DNA from 3 places in the Arthrobacter sp. 10L424 genome. Region 1 is predicted to be linked to each of the others. Evidence: riboswitches for the same ligand, from Rfam matches in the RefSeq annotation. Region 1 holds a riboswitch; each other region holds the start of a gene.
The links. Region 1 has a riboswitch for S-adenosylmethionine ahead of AC1DC5_RS17000 (DUF1737 domain-containing protein). Riboswitches for the same ligand answer to the same signal wherever they lie in the genome.

Region 1 (10,387 bases):
CTGAAAATGATCCAGCGGCTCGAGACCATCTTTGGCCGGAGCATCGTGAAGGTGGGACGGCCCGCCATGACGCACCTCCGGGTCGAGGGCGGCCGCACCCTGTCCGGCTCCGTGGACGTCAACAGCAGCAAGAACGCCGGCGTCGCGCTGCTGTGCGCCAGCCTGATCAACCGCGGCACCACCACGCTGCGGCGGCTCGCGCGGATCGAAGAGGTGAACCGGATCGTCGAGGTGCTGACCAGCATCGGCGTCGAATGCACCTGGCTCAACGCCAACGACCTGCAGATCCGGCGCCCCGCCGTGCTGGACCTCGACTCGATGGACGTGGAGGCCGCCCGCCGGACCCGCAGCGTCATCATGCTGCTGGGCCCGCTCCTTGACGAATCCAGCGAGTACCGGCTGCCCTACGCCGGCGGCTGCGACCTCGGCACCCGCACCGTGCAGCCGCACATGCAGGCGCTGCGCCAGTTTGGCCTCAGCGTCGACGCCAAGTCAGGTTTCTACGCCGTCCAGGCGCCGCCGTCGGACGGGCACGACCGCTCCTTCGTGCTCAGCGAACGCGGCGACACCGTCACCGAAAACGCCATCATGGCCGCCGCCCACCGCAGCGGCACCACCATCATCCGCAACGCCAGCCCCAACTACATGGTGCAGGACCTGTGCTTCTACCTGCAGATGCTCGGCGTGCAGATCGACGGCGTGGGCACCACCACGCTGAAGATCACCGGCCGCCCCGCCGTCGACGTCGACATCGAATACTTCCCCTCCGAGGACCCGATTGAGGCGATGAGCCTCATCACCGCCGGCATCGTCACGGACTCGGAAGTCACCATCCGCCGCGTTCCGATCGAATTCATGGAAATCGAACTCGCAACCCTGGAACAGATGGGCCAGCGGCTCGAAGTGTCCGGCGAGTACCTGGCCCGCAACGGACGGACCCGGCTGGTGGACGTCACCACCAGGCCCTCGGAACTGCGCGCCCCCGAGGACAAGATCCACCCCATGCCGTTCCCCGGGCTGAACATCGACAACCTGCCGTTCTTCGCGGTCATCGCCGCTAACGCCACGGGCCAGACGATGATCCACGACTGGGTCTACGACAACCGCGCGATCTACCTGACCGAACTGAACAAGCTCGGCGCCCAGGTGCAGCTGCTGGACCCGCACCGGATCTACGTCAACGGACCCACCAAATGGCGGGCAGCCGAGGTTGGCTGCCCGCCGGCCCTGCGGCCCGCGGCCTGCCTGCTGCTGGCGATGCTCGCCGCCCGGGGCGTCTCGGAACTGCGCAACATCTACGTGATCGAGCGCGGCTACGAGGACCTGGCCGAGCGCCTCAACACCATCGGCGCGAAGATCGAGTACTTCCAAGACTGAATGCGCTGAACCCGCTGAACAGCTCCAAGCAACGCGGGGCCACATCCCGCCCCTCCGGACGCCCCGCATGGGCCGGATCTGACCCCGCGTTGGACCTTGAGCGTTTTGGGGGTTCCTGACGCACAATAGATTTATGCGCACCTTCGGCGTGGAGGAAGAACTGCTCATAGTGGATCCCGAAACGGGGATGCTGCTTGCCCTCGCCGATGTCATGCTGCCCGTCCTGGTCCCGCCTAAGCAGGACGCCGCCCTGATTCTCCCCGGGCAGCAACCGGTCCACGAGGACGGCGCCGACTTCAGCTACGAACTTAAGCTCGAACAGATTGAAACCCAGACGCGCCCCTGCCTGGACTACCCGGAGCTGCTCCGGCAGCTCAGGCAGGGCCGCGGCCGTGCGGACCGCGCCGCCCGGGCGCACGGCGGCCGCATCGCAGCCCTCGCCACGTCTCCGCAGGGCGCCGCCACCCACCTGACGCCGAAGCAGCGCTACATGACCATGCAGCAGCGCTTCGGGCTCACGGTCCGGAACCAGCTGACCTGCGGCCTTCACGTCCACACCCTCGTGGAGTCCCCGGAGGAAGGCGTGGCGGTGATGGACCGGATCCGGGACAAGCTCGCCGTGCTGATAGCGCTCAGCGCGAACTCCCCCTACTGGAATGGCGCCGAAACCGGATTCGAAAGCTACCGGACCCAGGCGTGGAACCGCTGGCCCGGGTCCGGCCCCACCATGATCTTCGGCAGCCTTCCCGTCTACCGGAGGGTGGTGACCCGGCTCGTGGAAAGCGGCGTCCTGATGGACGAGGGGATGGTCTATTTCGACGCCCGGCTGGCACGGCATCATCCCACCGTGGAGATCCGCGTCGCGGATGTCTGCCTGCGGGCCGAGGACGCGGGGCTGATCGCAGTGATCGTGCGTGCCCTGGTCGAGTCAGCGTCCCGGGAATGGAACGACGGCGTCGAACCCGCCCCGGTGCCGACCCTGCTGCTGCGGATGGCGGCCTGGCAGGCCAGCAACTGCGGACTGCGCGGGGAGTTGCTGGACTTTGGAACGTTCACTCCGGCCCCGGCCGCGGATGTGGTCTGGTCGCTCGTGGACTTCGTGGCCCCCGTGCTCGAGGAGCAGGGCGAGTTGGATCTGGTCCGCGAGGGCGTCGGCCGGATCCTGGCGGAGGGCTCGGGTTCGCAGCTGCAGCGGGAGCCGTTCCACGCGGGCGGGCTCGCCGCCGTCGTCGAACGGGCGGTCGAGGTGACCACGGAGGGAACCGCGGGCGACCAGGCTGACCAGGGGACGTCCCTGAGGCGGATCCGCCAGGGCTGAGCGGGCCCGCCGCCGAGTGCGCATTTCGCGGCAATGTGTTCAGGAAACACTGCCGCGAAATGCCAACTCGCGGAGGAAACCTAGACCTGCTTGAGCGCCTGGCCCAGGTCGCGGACCAGGTCCTCGATGTCCTCGAGCCCCACGGAGAGGCGCACCACGCCGTCACTGAGGCCGATTGCCGCGCGGCCCTCCGGCCCCATGGCGCGGTGCGTCGTGGTGGCGGGGTGGGTGATGAGGGACTTCGAATCGCCGAGGTTGTTGGAGATGTCGATGATCCGCAGCGCATCCAGCAGCGCGAAGGCGGCCTCCTTCGCCGAGCGCCCGGCGGACGGGGAGAGCTCAAAGGTCAGCACGGTGCCGCCGGCCTTCATCTGCCGGGCGGCCAGATCGTGCTGCGGGTGCGACGGCAGCAGCGGGTACTTGACCCAGCTGACCGCGGGCTGCTCCTCAAGCCATTCCGCCAGCCGCAGCGCGGAAGCGGAGGAATGGTTCACCCGCAGGGCCATGGTCTCCAGCCCCTTGGTCAGCACCCACGCGTTGAACGCCGAAAGCGCCGGCCCGGTGTGGCGCATGAGCTGCTTGACCGGGCCGTCGATGAACTCCTTGGTACCCAGGATCGCGCCGCCGAGCACCCGGCCCTGGCCATCGATGTGCTTGGTGCCGGAGTAGACGATCACGTCCGCGCCCAGCTCCCCGCAGCGCTGCAGCAGGGGAGTGGCAAAGACATTGTCGACGACGACGGTCGCCCCGGCGGCGTGCGCCAGGTTGCTCACGGCGGCGATGTCCACGATTTCCTGCATCGGGTTCGACGGCGATTCGAAGAAGACCGCCGTCGTGGGTTCCGACAGTGCGGCGCGCCACTGCTCCAGGTCCGGGCCGTCCACGAAGACCGTCTCCACACCCCAGCGGGGAAGGATCTCGTTGAGGATCACGAAGCACGAGCCGAACAGCGAGCGGGCCGCGACGACGCGGTCGCCGGCGGCCAGCAGGGCGCCGAGGGCCGTGAAGACGGCGGACATTCCCGAGGCGGTGGCGAAGCAGGCCTCGGTGCCTTCGAGCAGCCGGAGCCGTTCCTGGAACGTGGCCACCGAGGGGTTGCCGTAGCGGGAGTAGACGAAGCGTTCGTCCTCGCCGGTGAACGCACGCTCGGCGGCGGCCGCGGATTCGTAGACGAAGCCGGAGTTCAGGAAGATCGGCTCGGACGTTTCCTGGAAGCCGGTGCGGTCGAGCCCGCCGCGGACGGCCTGGGTGTCGGCGCTCCAGCCGGCGGCATCGGGGTTGAAGGCCACTTAGTGCTTTCCGAGGTTGGTGGGCAGGCCGCGGTTCTTCCAGCCGTTGACGGTGCGCTCCCCGTAGCGGTCCGGTTCGCCTTCAAAGCCCTCGAGGACGTTGTAGGAGGTGAAGCCGGCCTCCGTCGCGGCGATGGCTGCGGCGATGGAGCGGGCGCCGGAACGGCACAGGAAGACCAGTTCGGTGCCCGGCTCTTCGGGGGCCTGCTGTTTCAGCTGTTCCACGAAGCGCGCGTTGGGGATGCCGCCGGCGAGGTTCCACTGGATGAACAGCGGATCGTTGTCGGTCTCGTTGGTGTCCGGGATGCCGATGTGGGCCCATTCGCCCTCGGTGCGCACGTCCACCAGGATGGCGCCGTCCTCCAGCTTGGCCCAGGCCTCCTGCGGGCTGAGGTCTCCGGCGTAGCTCACGCGTGGCCCTCGCCGTCGAACTCCAGGTCATCCACGGCATTGGCGACGGCGGCATCGGCGCTGGCGATCGCGGCCGGCAGCACCACGGCCTGGGCCACGATGACGCTGCCGCCGTTGGACGTGACGGCCGGGCCGCCGTGCAGCACATAGCCCTCGGCCAGGGCGGCCGAGACGCGCTCGCAGAAGGCGCGGTCGTCGGGGCCGGTGAACAGGCGGTACGCCAGTCTCTCCCCGGCAGCGGGGACGGCGGGGGCCGGGGCTGGCACTGTACGGGGTGCTGTATCGGGGACAGCGGGGGCGGACGCGTCAGGCACGACGGATCTCCTTCTTTCACGCTTGCAGCTCGAATTGGTCGATATGCCGAGTATTCACCTGAGGCACCCCGCCGCGAAAGGGAGGGTTGCCGACCGGCCAGTCAGGGCTTGGCGCCGGTTCTCATTACTCACCAAAAACGTAACACCCGCGACGCCGGCCGGCACCGCCGCCGTCGTCATGTTAGGTAACGGAATCCGCCGGAGTGCGGGGACCCATCCGGCGGTTCCGGGGGGATAATGACGGGAGGTGAAGTCCCTTTACGCCGGATGAAATCAGGTGGCCGTGAACGCCTCGGATGCCCCTACAGTCGGTCCCATGCTGCATTTTGGGTGGTTTGTGGGCCACGGCTTCGGCGTCCAGGGCTGGGGAACCCCCGGCTACGGGATCGGCTATGACTGGAAGAAGCCGGCGCTGTACCAGGACGCGGTCCGGGCCTTTGAACGTTCCTGCCTGGACCTTTTCATCATCGAGGATTCCCTCACCGTCCCGGACACCTACGGCGGCAGCGCGGAAGTTTCCCTGGCGCAGGCGTCCTTCGCGCCGAAACACGATCCGCTGGCCCTCGTGCCGTACCTGTTCTCCGCCACGAGGCACCTGGGCATCGTGCCCACGATCAGCGCCTCCTTCTACCCGCCGTTCACGGCGGCGAGGCTGCTGGCCACCCTGCAGCACTTCTCGCACGAACAGCTGGGCTGGAACGTGGTGACCTCCGGCAGCGACCTCGCTGCCCAGAACTACGGCCTGGATCAGCAGATCGAACACGACCGGCGCTATGAGAAGGCCGAGGAATTCGTGGATGTGGTCCGCCGGCTGTGGCGCAGCTGGGAACCGGACGCGATCCGGGAGGACGCAGGCGGGGGCATTTTCGCGGACCACACCAAAGTCCACCCGATCCACCACGACGGCGAGTTCTTCAAGGTCCGCGGGCCGCTGAACACGGCACCATTGCCGGAGGAACCCGTGCTGGTGCAGGCAGGGGCCTCCCCGCGGGGCAAGGCCTTCGCCGGGGGCAACGCCGACGTCGCGATTGCGCTCGCCCGGGGAGCGGACGGGATGAAGGCCTACCGGGACTCCATCCGGGCGGAGGCCGCCGCCGCCGGCCGGAACCCGGATGACGTCAAGGTGCTGTTTGTCCTCAAGCCCACGGTGGTCGGCTCGCGGGCGGAGGCGGAGGACCTGCGGGCCCGGCGCCGGGACCTGACGCAGCGGGACATCGACAGCCAGCTCAACTCCATCTCCTACCTCTCCGTCATCGACTTCAAGCAGTTCGACCTCGACGCCCCGCTGCCGGAGCTGCACACCAACAGCAACCAGGGCACCCTCGACCACTTCACCAAGGCCGCGCCGCCGGGTTCCACGCTGCGCCAGCTCCTCCAGGCCCGCAGCGGCGGCGCGGGGGACAGCATCATCGGCACGGCCGAGGAGATCGCGGACTACCTCGAAGAGACCGGGGCGCAGGTGGGCGGCGACGGGTTCCTCTTCTCCGGGTTCGTGGACCCCGCGACGGTCCACGGCGTCCTGGACCGGCTGACCCCCGTGCTCCGCCGCCGGGGGCTGATACGGACCAGCTACGGCGACGGCGGCCTCCGCCGGAACCTGCGGGACTTCTAGCGCCATGACCGACCAGCCGGCCGCCGCAGCGTCCTTCCTCATCGGCACGGCCCGGCTGCACGCCCGGGAGGTCGCCGCGGCGGCCGCCGACCCCTCCGTGCGGGTGGTCCTGAGCGAACAGGCCCTCGAAGTGCTGGGCCGCTCCCGGGAGGTGGTCCAGCGGGCCATTGAGTCCGGGCACAAGGTCTACGGCCTCAACACGCTGCTGGGGTCCGGCCGCGACACGGCAGTGGCCGAGGAATCAATCCTCGCCTACCAGATCCAGGTGGTCCGCTACCACGACAGCGGCGTCGGCGGGCTGCTGGACGCCGCCGAAGCCCGCGCCACGGTCCTTGCCAGGCTGATCGGCTTCAGCCGCGGAGGCTCGGGGGTGCGCCCGGAGACGGCGCGTTTCTACGCCCGGCTGTTCAACCGCGGTGTGCTTCCCGCGATCCCGCGCGACGGCTCCGTGGGATCCTCGGACCTGACCCAGCTCGCCGCCGTCGCCGCCGTCGCCATCGGGGAGGGACAAGTCCTCTCTCCGGACGGGCCACCCGTCCCCGGCGGGGAGGCACTCGCCGCCGCCGGGCTGGAGCCCCTGGCCCTGGCGCCGGGGGAAGCTCTGGCCCTGGTCAGCGCCAACTCCTACTCGATCGGCGTGGGCGCGCTCCTGCTGGGACGGCTCCTGCGCCTGGCGGACCTGGCCGACACCGCGCTGGCGCTCTCGCTGGAAGCGACCGCACGGTACGACGGCGGCGGGAACCTCAGCCCCTTCTCCGCGGCCGTGCAGGCGGCCAAGGCCGTCGACGGCCAGGCTGTCTCCGCCGGGAACGTCCGCCGGCTGGTCCGCGGCGGCTGGCTGGAGCAGGACGGCCGGGACGCCTCAGTGCAGGATGCCCTGTCGTTCCGGGCCGCACCGCAGACCCACGGCGCCTTCCGCTGGCAGCTCCGCGCCCTCGAGGAAGCCCTCGAAGTGGAGCTCAACGGACAGGGCGACAACCCGCTGACCGACCTGGCCTCGGGCCGGATGGTGTCCGGCGGGAACTTCCAGCCTATGCAGCTGGCCCTGGCCTTCGAAGCCCTCCGGCTGGGCCTGGCGCACCTGGGGATCAGCAGCGAACGCCGGATCGCCAAGCTCTATCCGCCGCAGCGCAGGATCCGGCAGCAACACCTCGCCGCTGCCGGGGACGGCGCCGCCCTGGCGCGGGAGGAGCTCCCGGGCCTGCTCTGGTACTCGGCGGCCGGGCTGCTGGCCGAGCTGAAGACCCTGGCGGCGCCGGCCACGCTCGGGGCGCCCACCCTGTCCGCCGACGTCGAGGACCACTCCACGCTGGCGCCGCTGGCCCTGCAGCAGCTCGAACGCTCCGCCGAGGCCGCCGAGAAGCTCTTCACCATCGAGGCGCTGACGGCGGCCTACCTGCTGTCCCGGGCCGGCGACGCTACCGCTACCGGTGCCGGTGCCCGCGCCGGTGGGGGTCCCGGGGCGGCCGGGACCGGAGAGCGGCCGCTCGGGGCGGGGACGGGCGCCATCCAGGCACGCCTTGAGCGGGTGCTGGCCCACGGCGCCTCCGGCGGGCTGACGGCGTCCGCGCTGCTGGACGCGGCGCGCGATGATCTGCACTCCGCGCTCGCGGAACGTGCCACAGGGGAGGGGGAAAGCCATGACTGGGAAGCACACGGTCGCGGAGAAGCTGTCCAATGACGCGGATGCCGTCCTGGCCCAGGTGGGCGGCACCCCGCTGGTGCGGCTGAGAACGATCACCAAGGGCCTGGCCAGCGCGGTCTACGTCAAACTCGAATCGGAAAACCCGGGCGGATCGATCAAGGACAGGACGGCCCTGAGTATGGTCCGGGCAGCCGAGCGGAGCGGGGCGCTGCAGCCCGGCGCCACGATCGTGGAGAGCACGTCGGGGAACACCGGAATCGGGCTTGCCCTGATCGGGGCCCTGACCGGCCATCCGGTGGTTGTGGTCACGGGTGACTCGATTTCCGCCGAGAAGCTGGCCGCCCTGCACCGTTACGGTGCCCGGGTGGTGATTACGGACTGGGACGCGCCGTCCGGATCGCCGGAGAACGCGCGCGCGGTGGCGGCACGGATCACGGCGGAAACACCGGGGGCCTGGCGTCCGCTGCAGTTCGACAACCCCGCCAACCCGCAAGCGCACTACGACACCACGGCGCCGGAGATCTGGGAGCAGACGGGCGGCGCGGTCACGCATTTTGTCGCCGGGGTTGGCACCGGCGGCACCATCAGCGGCACCGGCCGCTACCTCAAGGAAAAATCGGCAGGCCATGTCGAGGTGATCGGCGCCGATCCGTTCGGCTCGGTCTACAGCGGCGGCCATGCGGGGCAGATCCTGGTGGACGGGGTGGGGAACACCTGGCCGGAGGCCGACTGGCCGAAAGCCTTCAACCGTTCCACGGTGGACCGCTTCCTGCGCATCCCGAACGACGAGGTCTACACGACGGCGCACCGGCTGCTGAACGATGAGGGCCTGTCACTGGGACCGTCCTCCGGACTCGCCGTGGCGGCCGCCCTTCGGGTGGCGCTCGCCGCGCCGCACGGCTCGGTGGTGGTGGCCATCGCCCCCGACGCCGGCAGCAACTACCTGAGCAAGGCCTTCAACCCGGTGTGGCTGGCCGAAAACCATATCCGGGTGGCGCCAGACGTCGCGGAGGAGCTGGCGGAACCGAGTACCGGCCGCCGGACCTAAGTACCCGGCGCCCGGGCGACAGCGCCCGCCCCCCGCCAACTCCGAGTAGCCGCTACTCGGGTATTCCAGGCGACCCCCGCTTTTACTGAAGGGGCACGTCCCACAGCGCCCAGAAAGTCTCATGCGCCACGAAACTCGCCGGGGGGCCATTCACATGATGTCAATCCACGTTCCGCGCACCACCGTCATTGGTGGTGGCCAGCAGGAAAGCAGCCACGCCGCCGCATACGGCCCGGCCGGCTGGCGGCACCGGGGAACGGGGCGGCCATGAAGCCCAGGGTCCTGCTCACCGGTGCCGGCGGCTCGGCCGGCCGGGCCCTGGCCGGGCAACTCAAATCCCGCGGTATCCCCGTCCTGGGCGCTGATATCCGCGAGCTTCCCACCGGTGCCGGCATCACCGTGGTGCCGGTGCCCGCGGCCACCGACCCGGAGATGGTCTCGGCGCTCCGCCGCCTCGTCACCCGGGAGCGCATCAACCTGGTCATCCCGACCGTGAGCGCGGAACTCCCCCTTCTCGCGGCGTACCGCGCCGCCTTCGGCACTGGCGTGCGCGTCATCATCGGCGAACCCGGGCCAGTGTCCGTCGCCCACGACAGGCTCTTCACCGCCTGGCAGCTGCAGTCCGCGGGCATACCCGTTCCCCGCTTCGGCGTCCCCAGTGACTTCGCCGATGCGGACGCCGCGATGGCTGCGCTGGGCGGCCCCGTCGTCGTCCGGCCCAGGCAGTCCGGCGGGGAGCGCCCCGCCTTGGTCATCGACCGCAGCTCAGACTTCCCCTGGCACCGGCTGCCGGAGGGCCAGATTGTCCAGGAGCTCATCCCCGGCGCGGGGTACGCACCCATGGTCTTCGGCAGTCCGGCGCACAACGGATGCGAGCCGTTCGTCGTCGTCGTGGAAAAGACCGAACTGGACCGCGGCGCTGTGGGCAAAGCGGTCGCGATGCGGCGCGTGGACGCGGACGAAGCCATGGACGTGGGCAACGTGGCCATGGCCGCAGTGCGCTCGCTGGGACTGACAGGGCCGGCGGATGTCGATGTCCGCCGCCGCGCGGACGGGACCCCGGTGGTCCTTGACCTGAAGGCCCGTTTCGGCGCGAACAGCTGGCGTGCCCCGGAACTGCTCGACGCCGTCCTGGCGTGCTGCGTGCTGCCGGCCTTCAACCCGGCGTCCTTTACGGGAGCCGCCGGAGCGGGCGTCAGTGCCCTGGTCTGATCCGCGCCGCGCGGGGGCCACGCTGTGGGACCAATGGCCCAGCGTGTCCATCATTGTCCCAGCCTGCAACGCCGAGGCCAGCATCGCCGCGTGCGTCCGGTCCATCCAGCTCACCCGCTACGAGCGCTGGGAACTTGTCCTCGTCGACGACGGCTCCACGG
Region 2 (10,387 bases), on a different contig from region 1:
GTGCGGGGCCCGGGCTGTTGCCGTTGCTTCGTTGTTGCTGTCGGTTCTGCTTGCCTACTTCTTGGCAGCGGCGAGCAGGTCCGCGGTGCCCTGGGCATCCGCGGCGTCGACGTCGTGCAGGGAGATACCGCGGGTTTCCTTGAGGAAGAACACGGCCACCATCGTGACCACGCAGGCGCCGAGCAGGTAGATGGCCACCGGCGTCGAGGACTTGAACTGGCTGAGCAGGGCGACGGCGATGATCGGCGCCATTGAGCCGGCCACGATCGAGGTGACCTGGTAGCCCAGCGAAACGCCGGAGTAGCGCATCCGGGTCGGGAACATTTCGGCCATGATGGCCGGCTGGCCGGCGTACATGAGCGAGTGGAACAGCAGGCCGATGGTGATCGCCGCGAGGATGATGAGGTCGTTCTTGGTGTCCATCATCGGGAAGGCGAAGAAGCCCCAGGTGCCGCCCAGAATGGCGCCCGCCATGTAGACCTTCTTGCGGCCGAGGCTGTCGGAGAGCTTGCCGACCATGGGGATCACGGCGAAGTGGATTGCGTGCGCCACGAGCAGCAGGAGCAGGATCCGGGAGGTGTCCGTCTGGACGATGACCTTCAGGTAGGTGATGGAGAACGTGACCACGAGGTAGTAGAGGATGTTCTCCGCGAAGCGCAGGCCCATGGCGGTGAAAACGCCGCGGGGGTAGCGGCGGAACACTTCGCCGACGCCGTAGCCCTTCTTCTCTTCCGCGACTTCCTTCTGGGCCTCCAGGAAGATGGGGGCGTCAGTGACCTTGGTCCGGATGTAGTAGCCGACCAGCACGATCACGGCGGAGAGCCAGAAGGCCACGCGCCAGCCCCAGCTGAGGAAGTCAGCGGAAGACAGCGTGGCGGACAGCGCGAACAGCACACCGGTGGCGAGCAGGTTGCCCAGCGGAACGGCGGACTGCGGCCAGGAGGACCAGAAGCCGCGGGACTTGCTGGGGCTGTGCTCGGCAACGAGCAGGACTGCACCGCCCCATTCACCGCCAACAGCGAAGCCCTGGGCGAAGCGCAGGAAGACGAGGAGTGCCGGAGCCCAGTAGCCGATCTGCTGGAAGGTGGGCAGGCAGCCCATCAGGAAGGTGGAGACGCCCACCAGGATGATGCTGAGCTGGAGCAGCTGCTTGCGGCCGAACTTGTCGCCGAAGTGGCCGAAGACGATGCCGCCGATGGGGCGGGCAACGAAGCCGACGGCGTAGGTCAGGAAGGCGGCGATGATGCCGTCAAGTTCCGTGCCGGAGTTCGGGAAGAAGATCTTGCCGAAGACGAGGGTCGCCGCGGAGGCGTAGAGGAAGAACTCATACCATTCGACTACGGTGCCGGCCATGGAGGCCGTTACAACTTTCTTGAGGCCGGACGATTTGACGTCTTCCTCTTCCGGCCGCCTGGCGGCAGCGTTTTGCGTACTCATTTCGACTCCTTTGGCGTCTCCGTCGACACCCTATGGACCTCTGGGCAATGGATACCTGTGATTTGTGACACGGGCATCATTCTCAACGAGTATGGACGCTCAAGCCCCGGTCCTCAACGGCCATTAGTGCAGAGCGCATCTGCAAAAATGCACAACTGGCCTCATTCTCCGGTGCTTCCGTCCACGGATTCGCGCAGCAAATCGGCGTGGCCGTTGTGCCGGGCGTACTCCTCGATCATGTGGCAAAGGATCCACCGCAGGCTGGGCGCCCCGCCGTCGGGCCATGCACGGCGTGCCAGCGAGTCCGTCCCGCCGTCGGCGAGGGCCTCGCCCACGAGGGTGCGCGAGCGCACAGCGGCGTCCTGCCAGCGGGTGCGGAGCTCGCCGGCGGAGTTCCCGGCGGCCGAGGCAAATTCCCAGGGCGGTTGCCGGTCCTTCCTCCGGCGCCAGTCCGGGCCCGACGTCGTTCTGCCGGACCGGCGCGGCCCGTCCGGCAGAGTGCCGAAGTACGCCTAGCCGAAGAAGTTCTGCCGAAGCTGGGTGCTGAGCTGGCCGATCTCGGTCAGGAAACCGTCGTGTCCGATCGGCGCCTCGATGGTGTGGACGGCCACGTCCCCCGGCAGGGCGGCGGCGAGCGCCCGGGACTGGGCCGGGAAGTACAGCCGGTCCGAGTCGACGGCTGCCACCAGGAATTCCGCCGTGGCCGGGGCCAGGGCCTCCGTGAGGGCGCCGCGGCCGCGGCTGATGTCATGGCTCATGAGCGCTTCGGTGATGGCGATGTAGCTGTTCGCATCGAAGCGGCGGACCAGCTTGTTGCCCTGGTGGTCGAGGTAGCTCTCCACCTGGTAGCGGCCGCGGCCGGCCAGCGAGCCTGCTTCCAGCGGGGCCTCTTGTTCCTGGGCATTCCGGCCGAACCGTCCATCCAGCTCCGCGGCCGAGCGGTAGGTGATGTGGGCGATCCGCCGGGCCAGTGCCAGGCCTGCTTCCGGCTGCTGACCGCCGTAGTAGTCCCCGCCGTTGAAGTTGGGGTCCTGCCTGATGGCCAGGGTCTGGGCCTGGGCGAAGGCAATCTGTTCGGCGGTGCTGCTGGCGCCCACCGAAAACACGCCGCAGCGCCGGACCCGGTCCGGGTAGCTGACGGCCCACTCGAGTGCCCGCGCCCCGCCCAGTGAACCGCCCAGCACGGCGTACCAGCTGCGGATGCCCAGGGCGTCCGCCAGCCTGGCTTCGGCCGCCGTCGTGTCCCGCAGGGTGACCAGCGGGAAGCGGGACCCCCAGGGCCGGCCGTCCGGCGCCGGCGTCGAGGGTCCCGTCGAGCCGTAGCAGCCGCCAAGGATGTTGATAGAGACGACGAAGTACTTGTCCGTGTCCACGGGGGCGCCGGGTCCGGCAAGCTGCTCCCACCACCCCGGTTCCTCGCCGGCACCCCGCGTGACGTGGGTGTCCCCCGTCAGGGCGTGTTCGATCAGCACCGCATTGGAGCCGTCCGGATTGAGGGTTCCCCAGGTCTCATAGCCAAGGGTGACATCCGGCAGCCGGGCGCCGGATTCGAGGTCCAGGTCGCCAATCCGGAGGTACCGGACCGTTCCATCCAGGGCTGCATCACCCGGAACCGGGGCCTGGACGTGGGCGGTCGTGTTTACGGGTGCACCCTGGCGGGTGACGGCAATCGTCATGTGAGGACCTAACTTCGCGCTTGCCCACCGTCAGCTGACCGGCAGGCCAGGTCTTCACCCGGGGCACCCCGCCGCGAAAGGAGGGTTGCCGGCCAGCAAGCCGGGGCTGTCGCTGGCACTCATGACCTGCACTGAGCTTACGAAATGCGGCGGCGTTGTGGCGAAGATTGTGACGCCCGTGTGACAGCCACATGCGTCAGCACCGCAGTTTCCCCACTTTTGAAGGCCGTGGGCGGCGGGTCGCCCCGGAGTGTCGGCGACTCCCGGCCTCATGCCCGCAAAGGTGGGGAAACTCGGCGTTGACCTCGCTTAGGCGTCCTTGGCCGCCCGGAAGCCGGCTTCGAGGTCCGCGAGGATGTCGTCGATGTGCTCCAGGCCCACGGACAGGCGCACCAGACCGGGGTTGACGCCGGCAACGGCCTGCTGCTCCGGGGAGAGCTGGCTGTGCGTGGTCGACGCCGGGTGGATGACCAGCGAGCGCACGTCACCGATGTTCGCGACGTGCGAGTGCAGCTCCAGGGCGTCGACGAACCGCTTGCCGGCCTCCGCTCCCCCGGCGATGTTGAAGGCCACGACGGCGCCGGTCCCCCTGGGCCCGTACTTGCGGCCGCGCTCGTACCAGGGGCTCGACGGCAGCCCGGCATAGGCGACCGATTCGACGTCGTCCCTGGCCTCGAGCCATTCGGCGACAGCGGTGGCGTTGGCGACGTGCCGCTCCACGCGCAGGCTCAGGGTCTCGATGCCCTGGGCGATGAGGAAGGCGTTGAACGGGGATACCGCCGAGCCGAGGTCGCGCAGCAGCTGGACGCGTGCCTTGAGGATGTAGGAGAGGTTGGCGCCGAGGGCGCCGTCCTTGCCGAGGTCCCGGGCGTAGACCAGGCCGTTGTAGGTGGGGTCAGGGGTGTTGAATCCCGGGTACCGCTCCGGATCCGCGCCGAAGTCGAAGTTGCCGGAGTCCACGATCACGCCGGCGATCGCGGCGCCGTGGCCGCCGAGGTACTTGGTGGCGGAGTGGACCACGATGTCCGCGCCCCATTCGATCGGCCGGATGAGGTACGGCGTGGAAAGGGTGTTGTCCACGATCAGCGGCACCCCGGCCTCATGGGCCACCTGCGAGATGCCCTCGATGTCCAGGACGTCCTGGCGCGGGTTGGAGACCACTTCGCCGAAGAACAGCTTGGTGTTGGGCTGCACGGCGTCGCGCCACTGGGCCAGGTTGTCCGGGTCCTCCACAAACGTTACGAAGATACCGAACTTCTTCAGGGTGTGCGCCAGGAGGTTGTAGGTGCCGCCGTAGAGGCTGGGGCTGGCCACCACATGGTCTCCGGCCTCGGCGATGTTCAGGATCGCGAAAGTCTCCGCGGCCTGCCCGGAGCTCAGCAAGAGCGCCGCGAGCCCGCCTTCCAGGCTGGCCACGCGCTGTTCCACGGCGTCCTGGGTGGGGTTGCCGATCCGGGTGTAGATGGGAGCCAGTTCGGCGAGGGCGAACCGGTTGGCGGCGCTTTCAGCGCTGGGGAAGACGAACGACGTCGTCTGGTAGATCGGAAGCGACCGGGCACCGGTGGCGCTGTCCGGCTCCTGGCCGGCGTGGATCTGGCGGGTTTCGAAGGACCAGGCGTTGGACATCGGAGACTCCTTTGGGGACTGGGCACAGACTGCCCGGAGCTCCTTGGCCCGGGTCAACTCTGGCGCCGCGCTTGCCTTCCGGCGGGCGCCGGACGGCCAGGTCTTCACCCGGGGCACCCCACCGCGATACGAGGGTTGCCGGCCAGCAAGCCGGGGCTGTGCGCTGGCACTCATGACCTGACCCCAGTCTAGGAACGGGTTCCGGGCTCTGGATAGCTTTGTGACGAAGATGAAGCCGGGCGGCCGGCTGGCCCGGCCGGGCCCCCTGGTTCCGCGCAATGACGCGGAAAAGAGCACTTCGGGGGCACCCCGAAAATGACATCCCATCTCGGTTAGGCGAGCCTAAGCTGAGAGCCGCATCACAAAGTGCCAAGATGAGGTCATGCGCATGGATCACGTCTCTTACGCCTGTGAACAAGATGGCCTCGCTGCCACCACCGAACGAATTGCGTCTGCCCTCGGCGTCGAAGCCGTGAAGGGCGGAGTACACCCCCGATTCGGGACCCGCAACATGATCATCCCGCTCGCGGGACACAAGTACCTGGAGGTCGTGGAGGTCCTGAACCACCCGGCCTCCGACAAGGCCCCCTTCGGCCAGGCCGTCCGTGCCCGCTCCGAAGCAGGCGGCGGCTGGATGGGCTGGTGCGTCGAGGTTGACGACCTGGCCCCGTTCGAGGAGCGGCTCGGCCGCGCCGCCGTCAACGGCAACCGCAAGTTCCCGGACGGCCGCGAACTGGTCTGGAAGCAGATCGGCATCCTCGGGCTCATCGCCGATCCCCAGGTCCCGTACATGCTCAGGTGGGAAGGCGACCCGGAACTCCACCCGTCGAAGGCCTACGAGAGCCAGGTCAAGATGTCCGCCCTCACGATTGCCGGCTCCGCCGAGCGCGTCACCGAATGGCTGGGTGTTCCGGTGGAAAAGCCGCTGGAAGACGTGGCCGTGAACTGGATCGCTCCCCGCGGAACCCCCGGCATCCTGTCCGTCACGTTCGAGACGGCCTCCGGAGCCGTCACGATCTGACGTTTCACCGCCCCACACTTCGGCCGCCATCAGCGGGTGCCAATGACGTCACCCACCGATGACGGCCGAAATACTTTAACGCCAATACAGAAACGGCGCACCGGCGGCCCGGCCGGCTCTGAAAGGCGACGCGGGGTCACTTCGCGCCCGTCCAGTGCCTCCGGATGGGCTCGAAGTGACTCCGCGTTGCTTTGTGTTGGTGCGCACTCAGCCCAGGCCGATGGCCTTGCCAAAGAGGCTGAAGCCGACGAATGCCACGATGTCCAGGACGGCGTGGGCGATCACGAGCGGCATCAGCCGGCGGGTTTTGGTGTAGACCACGGCGAAGATGACGCCCATGATGGCATTGCCGATGAACGGGCCGAACCCCTGGTACAGGTGGTAGCTGCCCCGCAGCATGGCGCTGGCGAAGATGGCCGCAGGCACGGACCAGCCGAGCTTCCCGAGCCGGTCCAGCAGGTAGCCCACCACGATCACTTCCTCCACGATCCCGTGCCGGATCGCGGAGAGGACCAGCACCGGCACCGTCCACCAGTAGGCGTCCAGCGCGCTGGGAATGATCGCCGTCGTGATGCCGAGCGCGCGGCCGGCGGCGTAGAGGCCCAGCGACGGGATGCCGATCAGCGCCGCCAGGCCGAAGCCCTGCAGCAGGTCCCTGCCGGGCCGGTTGAAGTTGAGGCCCAGTCTCTGGAAGGCCGTGATGCCGTGGCCGGACGGCCGGTTTTCCGTCAGGAAATAGATCACGAGGACCACGGGGACCAGGGCGAAGATGATGTCCAGCAGCTGGTAGGTGAGGTCGAAGTACTCGCGGCTGCTTTGCGAGCGGTTCAGCGTGGAGGTCCCCTCGGCGAGCGGCGCCCTGGTCATCTTGTCCAGCAGCTGCACCACCGAATACACGGCCGACTGTCCCAGGGACAAGCCCAGGACAATCCACATTTCAAGCCGCAGCCGGCGGCGGGAGGGAACCAACATGGTTACATCTTGCCTGCAGTTGCCGGTAGTTGCCTGAATCGGGGCCGCGACGCTGCCGGGCCCTATGCTTGGGGTTTATGAGTGCGCCCGGGAAAATCATTCTGATCCGGCATGGCCAGTCCGCCGCCAACGCCGACACTTCCATCTACAACCGGGTGCCCGATTACCGGATTCCGCTGACCGAACTCGGTGTGGAACAGGCCCGGGCAGCCGGTGAACAGGTCCGGCGGCTGCTGGACGGCCAGCAGGCCTGCGTGTATGTCTCCCCTTACCTTCGGGCCTACCAGACCCTGGAGGCCCTCAACCTCGGTCCGCTGATCGAGCGGGTCATCGAGGAGCCGCGGCTGCGGGAGCAGGACTGGGCGAATTTCCAGATCGCCGGCGAGATCGAGGACCAGAAGGAGCTCCGCAACGCCTACGGCCACTTCTTCTACCGCTTCCGGGAGGGCGAATCCGGCTCGGACGTCTACGACCGGGTCTCCTCATTTATGGAAACCCTGTACCGCCACTGGTCCAGGCCGGACTACGCCCCCAACGCGCTGTTCGTCACCCACGGGCTCACCATGCGGCTGTTCTGCATGCGCTGGTTCCACTGGTCCGTGGAGTACTTCGAGTCCCTCAACAACCCGGACAATGCCGAGGTCCGGAGCCTCCTGCGGACCGAGCTGGGCAAGTATGAGCTGGACAAACCCTTCAGCCAGTGGGTGGAGCGCCGCGTCGACGAAACGGTGCTCGACGCCCCGCCGATGTATTTCTAACTAACGAAACTGACTCGCAGCAGGGGCTGTTTTGAGCGTCCAAAACAGCCCCTGCTGCGAGTCAGTTGGGTGGGTCAGCGGGCGCGGACCCCCGCGCGCCAGACGGCGTGGGTCAGCGGAATGCCGGGCCGGTAGGCCAGGTGCGTGGCCGAGGGCGCGTTGAGCAGGTGCAGGTCCGCGCGGTGTCCGACGGCGATCGAGCCGACGGCGCGTTCCCCGTCGGCGTCGTTCCCTGACTCCCGGCCGAGCGCCAGCGCGCCGCCGTAGGTCGCGGCGCGCACCGCCTCGTGGACGCTCAGGCGCATCTGGAGCACGGCGGTGGTGACGCAGAAGGCCATCGAGCTGGTGTAGGAGGTACCCGGGTTGCAGTTGGAGGCCAGGGCAAGCTGCACGCCGGCGTCGAGCAGTTCCCGGCCCGGCGCCAGCGGCTGGCGGGTGGACAGGTCACATGCCGGCAGGCACGTCGCCACGGTGCCGCGCCCGTCACCGGACGCGGCGTCCCAGCCGGACCAGCTGGCGGCGAGGGCGTCGACGTCGGCGACGGACAGGTAGTTCACGTGGTCCACGCTCGCGGCACCGAATTCCACGGCGAGCCGCACGCCGGGGCCTTCGCCGAGCTGGTTGCCGTGCACGCGCAGGCCCAGCCCGGCGTCGCGGCAGGCCTGGAGCACGCGCCGGGACTGGTCCTCATCGAAGGCGCCCCGCTCGCAGAAGACGTCGGCCCAGTGCACGAACGGCCGGACGGCCGAGAGCATGGGGCCGCAGACCAGGTCCGTGTATTCCTCGGCGTCCATCCCGGCGGGCACGAGGTGCGCGCCGAGGTAGGTGACCTCGTCCGCCACGGTGGAGGCGATCCGGGCGCTGCGGGCCTCGTTCTCCACATCCAGGCCGTACCCGGTCTTGGTTTCGAGGTAGGTGGTGCCCTGCGAGACGGCTTCCGCGACCCGGCCCATCGCGAGCCGGGTGAGGTCGAAGTCGCTGGTGCTCCGGGTGGCGCCGGTGGTCACGGCGATTCCGCCGGCGCTGTAGCTCTCCCCCGCCATCCGGGCCTCGAACTCGCCGGTCCGGTCGCCGGCGAAGATCAGGTGGGTGTGCGAGTCGACCCAGCCCGGCAGCAGGGCCCGGCCCCCGGCGTCGACGGCGTCGTCGGCGGCCGGCGCGTCCGCCGCGGAGCCAAGCCACGAGATCCGTTCGCCCTCGATGACCACCGCCGCGTTCTTCAGGACCCGGTGGTCCGCGTCCTGGGTCATCAGCTCGGCAATGTTGGTAATGAGGGTGCTCATGAGTCCATTCTTCAGCGTCGGATGGACCAGCGTGTCGCCGCCAGCGCTTCCACTGTCCGGGATGCCGGACCGGCTGCTTGGGCCCCGCCCGGAACCGCAGAGGCTCCCTGGCCTGCGAGGACGAGTTCCGCGGCCAGTTCGGCGATGCCGGAGGACGTCTGGAAGCCGTAGCCACCCTGGCCGGCGAGCCAGAAGAATCCGGGGGCTTCGGCGTCGAACCCCACCACCGGGATACCGTCGGCCGCTTCCGTCCGCAGCCCGGTCCAGGCCTGGCGGACGCCGCGGATGCCGAGGGTGGTGAGGGTGTTGAGCCGGGCGATCAGCGCCTCGATGTCGCCCGGGTGCGGCTGCGCATCCTCGGGCCCGCTCGGTTCATGCTCCGACGGCGAGATGAGGACCTGTTCGCCGTCTCGCCGGAAATAGAAGCTGTCATCGGCGGCGGCCACCATTGGGCTGTTTTGCGGAAGGGGATGCTCGACGTCGACAATCGCCGCGGTGCGCCGGTACGGCTGCAGCTGGACTTTCTCTACGCCGCTGAGCACGGCGAGTTCGTCGGCCCAGGCACCGGCGGCGTTGACCACGACGGCGGCCTGGAAGCCTTCCTGCCCGGCACCGAGTTCCCAGCCTGAGCCGAGGCGCTGGGCCGAGTGGACCCTGGCGCCGGTGATGATGTCCACGCCGCCCTCCTGCGCACGCCGGCGGTGGTCCTCCAGCAGCACGGGGGCGTTGCAGGCGAAGGAACCGGTGTCCAGGCCGGCGGCGGAGAAGGAATCCGGGGCCAGGGCCGGGCAGAGTTCCAGGGCCTCGGCGTGGGTGATGGGCCGCATGTGGCCGCTGGCCTGCTCCTGGACGGCGGCGTCGTCGCCGATCAGCATAAAGCTGCGCGGTGAGAGCACCGGTTCCGGCCGGCCGGCGTCCTGCCCCGCGATCAGTTCCAGGGTGCGGAGGGTGAGCTCCTGGACCACCGGAGGCCCGTAGCTGGGGATCAGCTGCCGGGCCGAGCGCGCAGACGTGTGGTACGCCAGTGTCTGCTCGGCTTCCACCAGCGCAACGCTGCACTTTCCGGCAAGGGCAGAGGCAAGGGACAGGCCGGCGATACCGCCGCCGACAATCACGACATCGTAATGGGCTGACATGGTTCCATCCTTGCAGATGTCGCGTCAGCCCACGCCGAGGCGTGCGCCCGGGCGCCCTGCGTTCCGGACCGGGACATGCCCTTCCCTGGCCGCGGCCATTGGACATAGTGGCACTATGTCCAGTCCTCGCTGCCAGGACTGGGCATGTCCCGCGGACCAGCAAGAGGAGGAACCCGGGATGAACCAGCAAGGCCGGCCCAGGCCGGACCCCGTGCTGAGCTGGGGTCCGGCCTCGGGGATCCGTCCTAGGCTGCTGCCACCGCGGCGCGGCTGCGCACGAAAGCCTGCACGCAGGACTCGACGTCGTCGGCGCTGTGCGCGGCGGAGAGCTGGACGCGGATCCGCGCCGCGCCCTTGGGGACCACCGGGTAGCTGAACGCGGTCACGAAGACCCCGTGGTGCAGCATGGCGTCCGCCACCTTGGCGGCCATGACGGCGTCGCCGAACATCACCGGGACGATCGCGTGCTCGCCCGGAA
Region 3 (10,387 bases), on a different contig from region 1:
GTACCTTTCGAATTTACCGCACGCGGCAGGGGCTGCGATGCCAGGTTGGTTCCCCGCCCGGTCAGTCCTGGGTGCAGGGGGCCGCGCCGGCAGTGCCGGGCGTGTTGGGTGCCCAGTGCGGGTAGCTGCGGGTGTCGTTGGCCGGAACCCACCTTCCCGCGTCCACCACGTAGTCCCAGCCGAGGCCGGTCTGGCGCAGCTCCTGGATACCGGCGAGCAGACGCTGGGCGTCCTCCAGCCGGGACCCGACTCCGAAGCTGGCCCGCAGCGAGCCGGAGGGCAGCCCGAGCCGACGGAGCAGGGGGTGCGCGCAGAACCGGCCGTCGCGCAGCCCGATGCCGTGTTCGGCCGAGAGATACGCCGCCACCAGGCCCGCGTCGTAGCCTTCAACGGAGAAATTGACGACGCCGATCGTGCCGGTGCCGGCCCCGTTCCCCGGTTCGTGGCCTGCCGGCACGTCGTAGGACGCACTGTCCGCGAAGATCTGGTGAACGGTCACGCCGTCGATCCGGGCGAGGCCCTCGACGAGGAACGACCGGATGGCGTTTTCGTGCGCGTGCCACTGTTCCACGTCCAGGCCGGCGATGACCTGGGTGGCCCGGGCCAGGGTGGCGGCGCCGAGGACATTGGGAGAGCCGCCTTCATGCCGGGCGGGGCCGGTGGTCCAGCTGACCGTGTCAATCCGGGCGTCCTGCACGGCTCCGCCGCCGGCCAGGTGCGGCGTGCCGGCGTCGAGCCAGTCGGGACGGCCCACCAGCACGCCCGCGCCGAAGGGCGCGTAGAGCTTGTGCCCGGAGAACGCTAGGTAGTCGACGCCGTCCGCGGCGATGTCGATCCGCCGGTGCGGGGCCAGCTGGGCGGCGTCGACGACGATCCGGGCGCCGTATTCGTGGGCCAGGGCGGCCAGTGCCCGGATCGGCAGGATCTCTCCGGTGACGTTGGAGGCGCCGGTGACGGCGAGCAGGCTGACGCCGCCGTGGGCGAGTTCCCCGCGGAGCAGTTCCAGCGTGGCGGCGAGGGTGGGCGCGGCGATGACGCTGCGGTGCGGCACCCGCTGCCAGGGCAGAAGGTTGGCATGGTGTTCGATGTCGAGGTAGAGAACCTCGCCGGTGTGCACGCCGTCGACGACGGGCAGGCAGCCGGCCAGCAGGTTCAGGGAGTCGGTGGTGTTCCGGGTGAAGATCACGGCGTCGTCCGGGCGGCCGCCCACGAAATCGCGGACGATGGTGCGGGAGTTCTCGTAGACCGAGGTGCTGATCTGGGAGGCATAGCCGGCGCCGCGGTGGACGCTGGCGTAGAACGGCAGGATTTCGTTGAGGTAGGCCGAGACCACCGACAGTGCGGGCGCCGAGGCACCGTAGTCCAGATTGGCGTAGCGGACGTGGCCGCCCCGGATCAGCGGCGCCTGGATCTCGGCGCCCGTCACCGCGGCCAGCGGACGGCGGGCGATGGCGAACCGCGCATCGGGATGCGCTTGGCCGGCGACGGCATGGAGTTCGGGGGTGGCGGGAATGGTGGCAGTCGTCATGGGACCTCGCTTGAAAAGGACCCCACGTACCGGGGATCCGCGCTTGCCGGGTCCGTTCCGGACCGGCCAGGTCGTCACCCGGGGCACCCCGCCGCGAATGGAGGGTTGCCGGCCAGCAAACCGGGGTTTAGCGCTGGCACTCGTGACCTGTTTCGAGCCTAGGACATTCCCCGCCCGCGCGAAAAGGTGCTGGCTGATTGTGAAGCTGTTTGTTACGCGGGCGCTAGCACACTCGCTAGCACGCTGCGCTGGCTGCGGCGATGCCGGTCCGGGGCCTCGTCAGGAGCTGCAAAGTTGAACAGGTTCCCGGGCATCCGGCGCCCGGGCGGGCGGTGCCGCCGCAGACCGGATTTGCCGTCGCTGCGACCGCTTCGGCGGGCTCTTCGGCGGGTTCCCGGACTGGCCGGGCGGCGTCCCGGCTCGGGGCGGTCCGCTGGCTGCCGGTGGAGATGCTGAGGCCGAACAGGGCATCGAGGGCAGCGGCGTAGTCGTCCTGGCGCCCAAGCGCGGCGAGCTCCCGGCCGCGGACCGTCGGGGTATGGAGCAGGCGCCGGATCAGATGCCGGAGGGCGAGGTTCACGTCGTCAGCCGAGGCAGACCGGCCATGCTGTTTGCTGACGCGTTCCATTTCGCTGTGGAGGACCTGATGGAGGTGCTCGCGCAGGGCGACGACGGCGGTGTCCACGGCGCGCCCGGCTTCCTCTTCCTCGAAGTGGCGTGCCGCCTGCTGGACCAGGGCGCGGGCGCGGCGCAGCGCCGCGGCGTCCGCCGGGGGAGCAGCGCGGTGCACCGATTCCAGCGTGATGAGTTCGACGCCTGGCAGCCCGCCCACGCGGGGGTCGAAATCGTGGCTGGGAGCGAGGTCGATGATGGTGAGCGGACGGGCCGCACCCTCACGCCACCAGGTGAGGGCGGCAGCGTCGAGCCGGGCCCCCGAGCCGCTGCAGCCAATGAGGAGGTCCGCCCCCGCAACGGCTGCCGGCAGCTGGCCGGCGGAGAGGGCGGTGCCGCCCCTGGCCGCCACGAAGGTCTTCGCGCGGCCGGAGTGGGAGAAGACCGAAATGTCGGTACATTTCCGGTTCCGGAGCAGCTCCGCGACGCACGCGGCGTAGGCGCCGGTCCCGAAGAGAACGGCCGACGCGCCGGCGATTCCGGCCTGTTTGGTGCCGTCCCGCGGGCCTCCGGCGGCGGCAAGGTCCAGGGCAACGGAAGCGATGGATCTGCTCGCGCTGCTGAGTGCGGTCTGTGCCCCCACGTCCTTCGCGGTGCGGGATGCGGCCTGGAACAGCCTGCCCAGCCGTCCGCTGGTGGTTCCGGCGGCCTGCGCGTCCGAGAGTGCGCGCCGGACCTGGCCGGCGACTTCGCGTTCACCCACGACGACGGAATCCAGCCCCGCTGCAACGGCGAAAAGGTGTTCCGCGGCCGCAGTTCCCCGTAGTTCCTCGAAGAGGCCCGAAAGGCGGATCGTGGGCAGCCCGGAACCGAGATGGACCGACTCGAGGACGTCCGTGCGGGCGGCTGCCAGGCCCGCCTCGGACGGGACTTCGCAGTAGATTTCGAATCGGTTGCAGGTGGACAGGACCACGGAAGCGGCGACGGGCGAGCCGCCGGCGAGAAGCTGCGGCGCGAGCCCGGTGGCGGCTGCGTGCAGTGCGGCGGCCGATTCGGGCCCCAGGTCCCGGTACTTCGCCATGAGCACCAGTAGTACGGGGCCGATCCCGGCGGTGCCGCCAGTCCGGGCATGAGCTGTGTCAGACAAGGCTGCTCTCCTCCCAAAAAGATGCCCTACCTTGAGGCCGGCTGAGGCCGGCCGTCTTGGACAGCGTCGTACAGGGAGGTTGCGGAATCCTTGGGGCGGGTCCGCGGGTTGCTAGAGCAGGTCGTCCAGGCCGGGGTTGAGGCGCTTGAGGACCTCGGAGTGGAGGATCGAGTTGGTGGCGAGGGCGTTGCCGCCGAAGGGGCCGTCTTCGCCTTCCAGGGAGGTGAAGCGCCCGCCTGCCTCGGTGACGATGGGTACCAGGGCGGCCATGTCGTAGAGGTTCAGCTCGGGCTCGCAGGCGATGTCGACGGCGCCTTCGGCCACGAGGCAGTAGGACCAGAAGTCCCCGTAGGCGCGGGTGCGCCAGACTTCCTCGGTGAGGCCGAGGAACTCGTCGAGGTTGCCGCGCTGCTTCCAGCCGCCCAGGCTGGAGTAGGACAGGGAGGCGTCCGAGAGTTCCGAGACGTTGGAGACCTTCAGCCGGGTGGCGGCGGCCAGCGACCGGCCCATGTAGGCTCCGGCGCCCTTGGCGGCCCACCAGCGTTTGCCCAGTGCGGGGGCGCTTACGACGCCGACCACCGGCTCGCCTTCGTCGACAAGGGCGATCAGTGTGGCCCAGACGGGGACGCCGCGGACGAAGTTTTTGGTCCCGTCAATCGGGTCGATGATCCAGCGGCGGGAGCCGTGGCCGGAGCTGCCGAATTCCTCGCCGAGCACGGCGTCGCGGGGGCGGGAGCGGGACAGCTGGCCGCGGATGGCTTCCTCGGCTGACTTGTCGGCGTCGGTCACCGGCGTGAGGTCCGGCTTCGTCTCGATCCGAAGGTCGAGCGCCTTGAAGCGGCTCATGGTCTGGGAATCTACGGAATCTGCCAGTACATGGGCAAGGCGCAGGTCATCGTTGTAGCTCGAAGCGGGTTGACTCATGGTTCCAAACTACCGCCAAAGCGGGCGGGGGAGCGGTAGGCGGCACCGCAGCCGGCTACGAGACGGTGCCCAGTTCCTTGACGTCCTGTGCTTCCATCCGCGGGTCCGTCCCCAGCAGGCGGCGGAGCGAGGCGAGCCGGGCCGGGCCGGATTCGCCCGCGTGGCCGGCAGCCACCCAGGCGTCCACTCCGCAGTTGACGGCGCTGGAATCGTGCTTGCAGCCCCGCTCGCAGTCGTCGGTGCCGGGCTCGAGGTCCGGGAAGGACCGCAGGATCCGGTCCGGGTCCACGTGGGCCAGGCCGAAGGAGCGGATGCCCGGGGTGTCGATGATCCAGCTGCCCGCCGGGGCATCGTTGACCTTGAGGGCCAGGGCGGAGGACGACGTGTGGCGGCCGCGTCCAGTAACGGCGTTGACCCCGCCGGTGGCGCGCTCGGCGCCGGTCAGGGCGTTCACCATGGTGGATTTGCCGACGCCGGAATGGCCCAGCATGACGGTGACCTTCCCGTCGAGGTGGCCGCGCAGCTGCGAGACGGCGTCCTTGTCCAGGCGCGCGGACAGGCCGTCGTCGGAGCGGGCGTCGATGCCGGAGGCAGCGGAATCCGCCGTCTTGGAGATGATCACCGGGAAGGCAAGGTGCTGGTAATTGGAGAGGAGTTCCGCGGGATCCTTGACGTCGGCCTTGGTGACCAGTAGCAGCGGCTCGATGCCGGCGTCGTACGCGGCGACGAGGGCGCGGTCGATGAAGCCGGTCCGCGGCTCCGGGTTGGCGGCCGCCACGACGATCACCAGCGTGTCGGCATTGGCGACGACGGCGCGCTCGATCGGGTCCGTGTCGTCGGCGCTGCGCCGCAGGAGGGTCTTGCGGTCCTGGATCTTGACCAGCCTGGCCAGCGTGTCCGGTTCGCCGCTGACGTCCCCGACAAGGGAGACGAAGTCGCCCGCAACGACCGGGTTGCGGCGCAGCTCCCGGGCGCGGGCCGCGATGATCTTGCGCTCTTCGGGTGTGCCTTCGGCGACGACGGCGGTGTAGCGGCCGCGGTCCACGGTGATGATCCGGCCGGTGACGGCGTCGTCATAGGCGGGCCGGTCCTTGGTACGGGGCCGGGATCCCTTTTTGTTGGGGCGGATCCGGACGTCGGATTCGTCCCAGGAATCAGTGCTGCGTGCCACCGGCGGAGTCCTTCTCTGCTGCGGTTCGCTGCGCCAGCATGGCTTCCCAGAGTTGTGGGAAGTCCGGCATGGTCTTGGCCGTCGTCGCGATGTCCTCGACCTCGACGCCGGGCACTGCCAGGCCAAGGATGGCGCCCGCCGTGGCCATGCGGTGGTCGGCATAGCTGTGGACGACGCCGCCGCGCAGCGGCGCCGGGCGGATGACGAGGCCGTCGCCGGTCTCCTCGGCATCCCCGCCCAGGCGGTTGATCTCGGCCACGAGGGCGGCGAGCCGGTCCGTTTCGTGCCCGCGGAGATGGGCGATGCCGGTCAGTCGCGAGGGGCCGGTGGCGAGGGCGCACAGTGCTGCCACGGTGGGCGCGAGCTCGCTGGTCTCGTCGAAGTCGGCACCCTTGATCTCGGCCCCGCCGGTGACCGTCAGGGTGCCGTCCGTGAGTGTGACGGCGGCACCCATGGCCGTGAGGATGCCGCGCCAGAGGTCGCCGACCTGCGTGGTCTCTGCGGGCCAGTTGGGGATCCGCACGGTCCCGCGGGTGGCGAGGGCCGCCGCCAGGAAGGGGCCGGCGTTAGAGAGGTCCTGTTCGATCCGCTGGTCAAAGGCGCGGATCGGACCGGGGGAGACAACCCAGTGGTTCGGAACGGAGTCATCGACGCTCACGCCGACGCCGCGCAGCACGGCCACGGTCATGTTGATGTGGTCCAGGCTCGGCACGGGCTTGCCCGGGTTTTCGGCGCTGCGGTGCTCCAGGTGAAGACCGTCAGTGAAGCGGGCGCCGGCCAGCAGCAGGGCGGAGACAAACTGCGATGAGGCGCTGGCATCGATGACGAGGTGGCCGCCGCGGACCTCCCCCGTGCCCTGGACGGTGAACGGCAATGACGACGCCGATCCGCCATCGGGCGCGCTGACCGCTACGCCGAGTCCGGCCAGGGCCTCGATGATGGTGCCCATCGGGCGTTTGCGCGCGTGGGGGTCGCCGTCGAACAGTGACGCCCCCCGGCGCAGGGCCGCGACAGGCGGCACGAAGCGCATGACCGTCCCGGCCAGGCCGCAGTCGATCGCGGCCGGAGCCCCGGAGGGTTCCGTGCTGATGGGCGTGACAGCCAGATCGGGGCCGAAGGCGCCGTCGCCCGGAACCTCGGTGATGGTGGCGCCGAGTTGCCGCAGGGCCTCGATCATCAGGGCCGAATCCCGGGAGTGCAGCGGAGCGCGCAGCCGCGAGGGCCCGTCGGCGAGAGCCGCCAGCACGAGGTACCGGTTGGTCAGGGACTTCGAGCCCGGCACGGTGACCGTCGCGTCAACGGGCCGTTCGGCGAAGGGCGCCCGCCAGAGCGGAGGGGTCCCGGCCGGAAGGGGATGGGCGGCTGCGGTGGGGGTGGTGCCGGTCATTGCTGTTTTAGGCTCCGTGGGTGTGGTCTACGGCTTTGCGCACGGCCTTGTCGGCCTTCTTAAGCTGTTTGCCGGTGGTCTTCTTGACGTCGGCGGCGAGGTGGCCGGCGTTCTTCTTGGCATCGGCTGCGAGGTGTTCGGCGCGCCAGGCCAGGCTGGGCCTGCCATTGGTGTCGACGGAGGCCAGCAGCACGCCGCCGGTCAGCGAGACGTTTTTCAGCAGCTGCTTGCGGCGGGCGTCGCGGCCTTCCTTGGACGTTATGTCCGCACTGCGCCATTCAACGTAGCCGTTGAGCGCGGAGATGACAGCCAGGACGGTGGCTGCCAGGCGTGCTGACTTGCCGAGTGCGAGGAGGACCCCGGCTCCAACCTGTGTGCCGCCGATAACGCGGGCCAGGACCTTCTCGTTGGTCTGGAAGGGAAGGGACTCCGCGGCGCGGCGCAGCAGGGGTGAGAGCTGCGTCGCGGTGTCGTCCGCATTCTTTAGCTTGTCCATGCCCGCAAGGACGAAACTGGAGGCGAGCATGGGCCGGGCGAGAAAGCGGACAAAGGACATGAATTTCCTCCTGGATGGACGAACCGCGGAATCAATGCGGGAGAACCGGTTCTAGTCTTGCACTTTTGCGGAATATTTGCCTGCCCGGCGGGGTTGTGAATGACAGGTCCAGGCCGCCGGTTTGCGGCTGGTCAAGGGGCAAGACAACAAGAGCACGATAACGAGTCAGGCCAGCCCACATGCCGGGCTGGAACACGGTGCCGTGGCTGGAGGATTCCGGCGTGGCGCCAGGGAGGCGGAGATTTGGTTCTGGTGAAGGACAAGCTCACACGTGGCACCGCGCTTATCGGGGACATTGCGCAGCCTGCGGCGGATCCTGCCGCGTTGTGGACGATGGCCCTGCAGGATGGAGCGGTGCGGGCGATTACGGACACCCGCCGGAAGGTAACAGTAGACTTGAAGGCAATGAGCACCATGGATCCGGCCGTTGCGGCCATGCACGAGGCAGCCGGAAACGGCGCGACGCCCGCCGAGTCACCTGTTGCCGGCCCTGCCGGCGCACCCCCCAGCCCTGCCTTGGCGCCCAACGCCGCGCACGATGCGGCCGCCCAGGAGCTGATCGTGGACGGCCAGGCCCTGGATGTTGCGACGGAAACGGCTGAGGACCGCCGGGTGCGGTTCGAACGCGACGCCATGCAGTATGTGGACCAGCTGTATTCCGCGGCCATGCGGATGGCCCGGAATCCCGCGGATGCCGAGGACCTCGTCCAGGAGGCCTACACGAAGGCTTTTTCGGCCTTCCACCAGTACAAGCCGGGCACCAACCTGAAGGCCTGGCTGTACCGCATCCTGACAAACACCTACATCAATCTTTACCGCAAGCGGCAGCGCGAGCCGCTGCAGTCCAACTCGGACACCATTGAGGACTGGCAGCTGGCCCGGGCGGAGTCGCACACGTCCTCGGGACTGCGCTCGGCCGAGGCCGAGGCGCTCGACCACCTGCCGGATTCCGACGTAAAACGGGCGCTGCAGGCCATCCCGGAGGAATTCCGGCTGGCCGTGTACTTCGCCGACGTCGAGGGATTCGCGTACAAGGAAATTTCAGACATCATGAACACGCCGATCGGGACCGTGATGTCCCGGCTGCACCGGGGCCGGAAAATGCTGCGGGATATGCTCGCCGACTACGCCGCCGAGCGGGGATTCAGGGCCGCAGATGCCACCGCGGCGGCCGGAAGCAACAAACAGGAGAACAGGAAATGAGCGACTGCCAGGGACTGGGCGATTGCGATGACGCCCGGATGCAACGTATCTACGAGTATCTGGATGGTGCCCTCACCCGCGATGACATCGCGGAGATCAAGGACCATCTGGACGGCTGCCCCGAATGCTTTGAGCAGTACGACCTCGAATGTGTCATCCGCGTGATGGTGAAGCGTTCCTGCACCGAAGCCGCCCCGGAGAACCTGAAGAACTCGATCCTGGACCGGATCCACTCCAGCAACCCCGTCGAGGCCTGACCCAGGCAGAACCGGCGCCGCCCGAATACGATTAAACAGATGACCCCGGAAACCGTGAGGTTTCCGGGGTCATCTGTCCAAAGCTGTGGTTCCTAAGCGTTGCTTAGGCGTTGGGGCGCTTGCCGTGGTTCGCGCCGCCACGCTTACGGTCACGACGTTTACGTGCACGCTTGCTCATAGCTGGCCTCCTTAATTTTTGGTACTCAAAAGAGCTGCCCTCAAGTCTCCCACATCAGGGGACCCGCCGCGAACCGGCGGGCGGGCAGGTGTCCCGGAGGGGCAATGCAAAGTGAAACGATTAGTCCAGGGAATTCCGGATAGAGATCCGGGCCTGGTCCAGCACCGTCCTGACCGTCTCCAGCGTCACCGGCGTGATCGGGTGCCGGCCGCCGTGGCGGCGCAATTCCACCCGGATGTCGTCGCGGAACGCCTGCACCAGCATCTCCGCTTCCCGCAGCCGGCCATCGCTCTCCTGCGAGTAGCGCTGGCCCGCCAGCGAGGCGACCGTTGAACCGGCCGCGCGGGCCGAGGAGCGTGCGGCCTCGGCGGTTGCCGCCAGGTCCGCCCGCAGCCCGCGCATGTTGTCCTTGATGTCCTGGCGCAGGTTGTCCGCGAGCCGCCGGACCGATGCGGAGATGTCGTTTTCCACGCCGGCAAGTTCGTCCCGCCGGCTGTTCAGCTCCAGGAGCCCGGCCGGGGTGATGCTGTAACGGGTCCGGCGGCCTTCGGTGTGCGTGGCCACGAGCCCTTCCTCTTCCAGCTTGCCGAGCCGCGGATAAATGGTCCCGGCACTGGGGGAGTAGGTGCCGCCGAAACGTTCGCTGAGCGCCTTGATGAGTTCGTAGCCGTGCTTGGGGCCGGTCTCCAGCAGGGCCAGGAGGTAGAGCCGGAGGGCGCCATGGGCGAAGACCGGAGGCATCAGAGCCCCGTTTCGGTGTCCGGGGCCGGCGGGCGGTGGAAGATCGACGTCTTGCCCGAGACGGAGTTGGTGCGGACCAGCATGAGCTGGGAATCGGGCCCGGCGATGGTCTGGACGCCGCCGCCGGGCTGGGCGTACTTCGTGTCGCCAATGACGACGGCGCCGCTGGCGGACTTGGCAATGATGTCCACCCCGACGTCGTGCGGGACGCGGATGGTGACGTCACCCGACACCGAGTTGGCGCCAAAGTCCTGGGTAAAGCCGTGCAGGTCGAAGCTCAGGTCTCCGCTGACGGTGTTGGCGCGGATGTGGCTGAAATCGCCGGAGGCGGTGATCTCGCCGGAGACGCTCTTGGCCGTCAGGACGCCGTGGTGGTTGCGGGCGATCACTTCGCCGCTGACAGTGTTGACGGCCAGGTTTCCGGAGGTGCCGTCGGCCAGGACGGAACCGGAAACCGTGTTGAGCCGGGTGTGTCCGCTGATTCCGGAGACCATGCCGTCGCCGCTGACGGTGCCGGCCTCGACGTCGACGCCGGCTGGCAGGGCGATGCTGATGACCGCCGAGTTGTTGCTGTTGTTGCTGACGGTGTCCATCAAATTCTTGAACCAGCCCTGCGGGCCGTGCAGCTGGTGCCGGACCTCGAGGCGTCCGTCCACGATGCTGATCGCCAGCGGATCGCCGGA

Region 2: another riboswitch for S-adenosylmethionine. It lies ahead of AC1DC5_RS09845 (bifunctional o-acetylhomoserine/o-acetylserine sulfhydrylase); the one in region 1 lies ahead of AC1DC5_RS17000 (DUF1737 domain-containing protein).
Region 3: another riboswitch for S-adenosylmethionine. It lies ahead of AC1DC5_RS13975 (aminotransferase class V-fold PLP-dependent enzyme); the one in region 1 lies ahead of AC1DC5_RS17000 (DUF1737 domain-containing protein).

What each region holds. Positions count from the first base shown of each region.
Region 1 is NZ_JBFTJH010000011.1:124,128-134,514, reverse strand. It holds gene AC1DC5_RS17020 (UDP-N-acetylglucosamine 1-carboxyvinyltransferase) at 1-1,377, shown strand, start outside; gene AC1DC5_RS17015 (glutamate--cysteine ligase) at 1,511-2,695, shown strand; gene AC1DC5_RS17010 (O-succinylhomoserine sulfhydrylase) at 2,776-3,984, opposite strand; gene AC1DC5_RS17005 (rhodanese-like domain-containing protein) at 3,985-4,395, opposite strand; gene AC1DC5_RS17000 (DUF1737 domain-containing protein) at 4,392-4,661, opposite strand; SAM riboswitch class IV at 4,723-4,838, opposite strand; gene AC1DC5_RS16995 (NtaA/DmoA family FMN-dependent monooxygenase) at 5,026-6,321, shown strand; gene AC1DC5_RS16990 (aromatic amino acid ammonia-lyase) at 6,326-8,002, shown strand; gene AC1DC5_RS16985 (PLP-dependent cysteine synthase family protein) at 7,962-9,014, shown strand; gene AC1DC5_RS16980 (ATP-grasp domain-containing protein) at 9,282-10,226, shown strand; gene AC1DC5_RS16975 (glycosyltransferase family 2 protein) at 10,270-10,387, shown strand, end outside.
Region 2 is NZ_JBFTJH010000004.1:20,942-31,328, reverse strand. It holds gene AC1DC5_RS09860 (MFS transporter) at 55-1,437, opposite strand; gene AC1DC5_RS09855 (mycothiol transferase) at 1,599-1,934, opposite strand; gene metX (homoserine O-acetyltransferase MetX) at 1,950-3,113, opposite strand; SAM riboswitch class IV at 3,125-3,240, opposite strand; gene AC1DC5_RS09845 (bifunctional o-acetylhomoserine/o-acetylserine sulfhydrylase) at 3,423-4,796, opposite strand; SAM riboswitch class IV at 4,802-4,917, opposite strand; gene AC1DC5_RS09840 (VOC family protein) at 5,122-5,760, shown strand; gene AC1DC5_RS09835 (CPBP family intramembrane glutamic endopeptidase) at 5,968-6,732, opposite strand; gene AC1DC5_RS09830 (histidine phosphatase family protein) at 6,810-7,490, shown strand; gene hutI (imidazolonepropionase) at 7,565-8,773, opposite strand; gene AC1DC5_RS09820 (NAD(P)/FAD-dependent oxidoreductase) at 8,785-9,909, opposite strand; gene AC1DC5_RS09815 (glycine C-acetyltransferase) at 10,155-10,387, opposite strand, start outside.
Region 3 is NZ_JBFTJH010000008.1:16,498-26,884, forward strand. It holds gene AC1DC5_RS13975 (aminotransferase class V-fold PLP-dependent enzyme) at 62-1,528, opposite strand; SAM riboswitch class IV at 1,563-1,676, opposite strand; gene AC1DC5_RS13980 (glutamyl-tRNA reductase) at 1,764-3,221, opposite strand; gene hisN (histidinol-phosphatase) at 3,399-4,211, opposite strand; gene rsgA (ribosome small subunit-dependent GTPase A) at 4,267-5,382, opposite strand; gene aroA (3-phosphoshikimate 1-carboxyvinyltransferase) at 5,366-6,769, opposite strand; gene AC1DC5_RS14000 (DoxX family protein) at 6,777-7,325, opposite strand; gene AC1DC5_RS14005 (sigma-70 family RNA polymerase sigma factor) at 7,659-8,528, shown strand; gene rsrA (mycothiol system anti-sigma-R factor) at 8,525-8,785, shown strand; gene AC1DC5_RS14015 (50S ribosomal protein bL37) at 8,889-8,963, opposite strand; gene AC1DC5_RS14020 (PadR family transcriptional regulator) at 9,084-9,704, opposite strand; gene AC1DC5_RS14025 (DUF4097 family beta strand repeat-containing protein) at 9,704-10,387, opposite strand, start outside.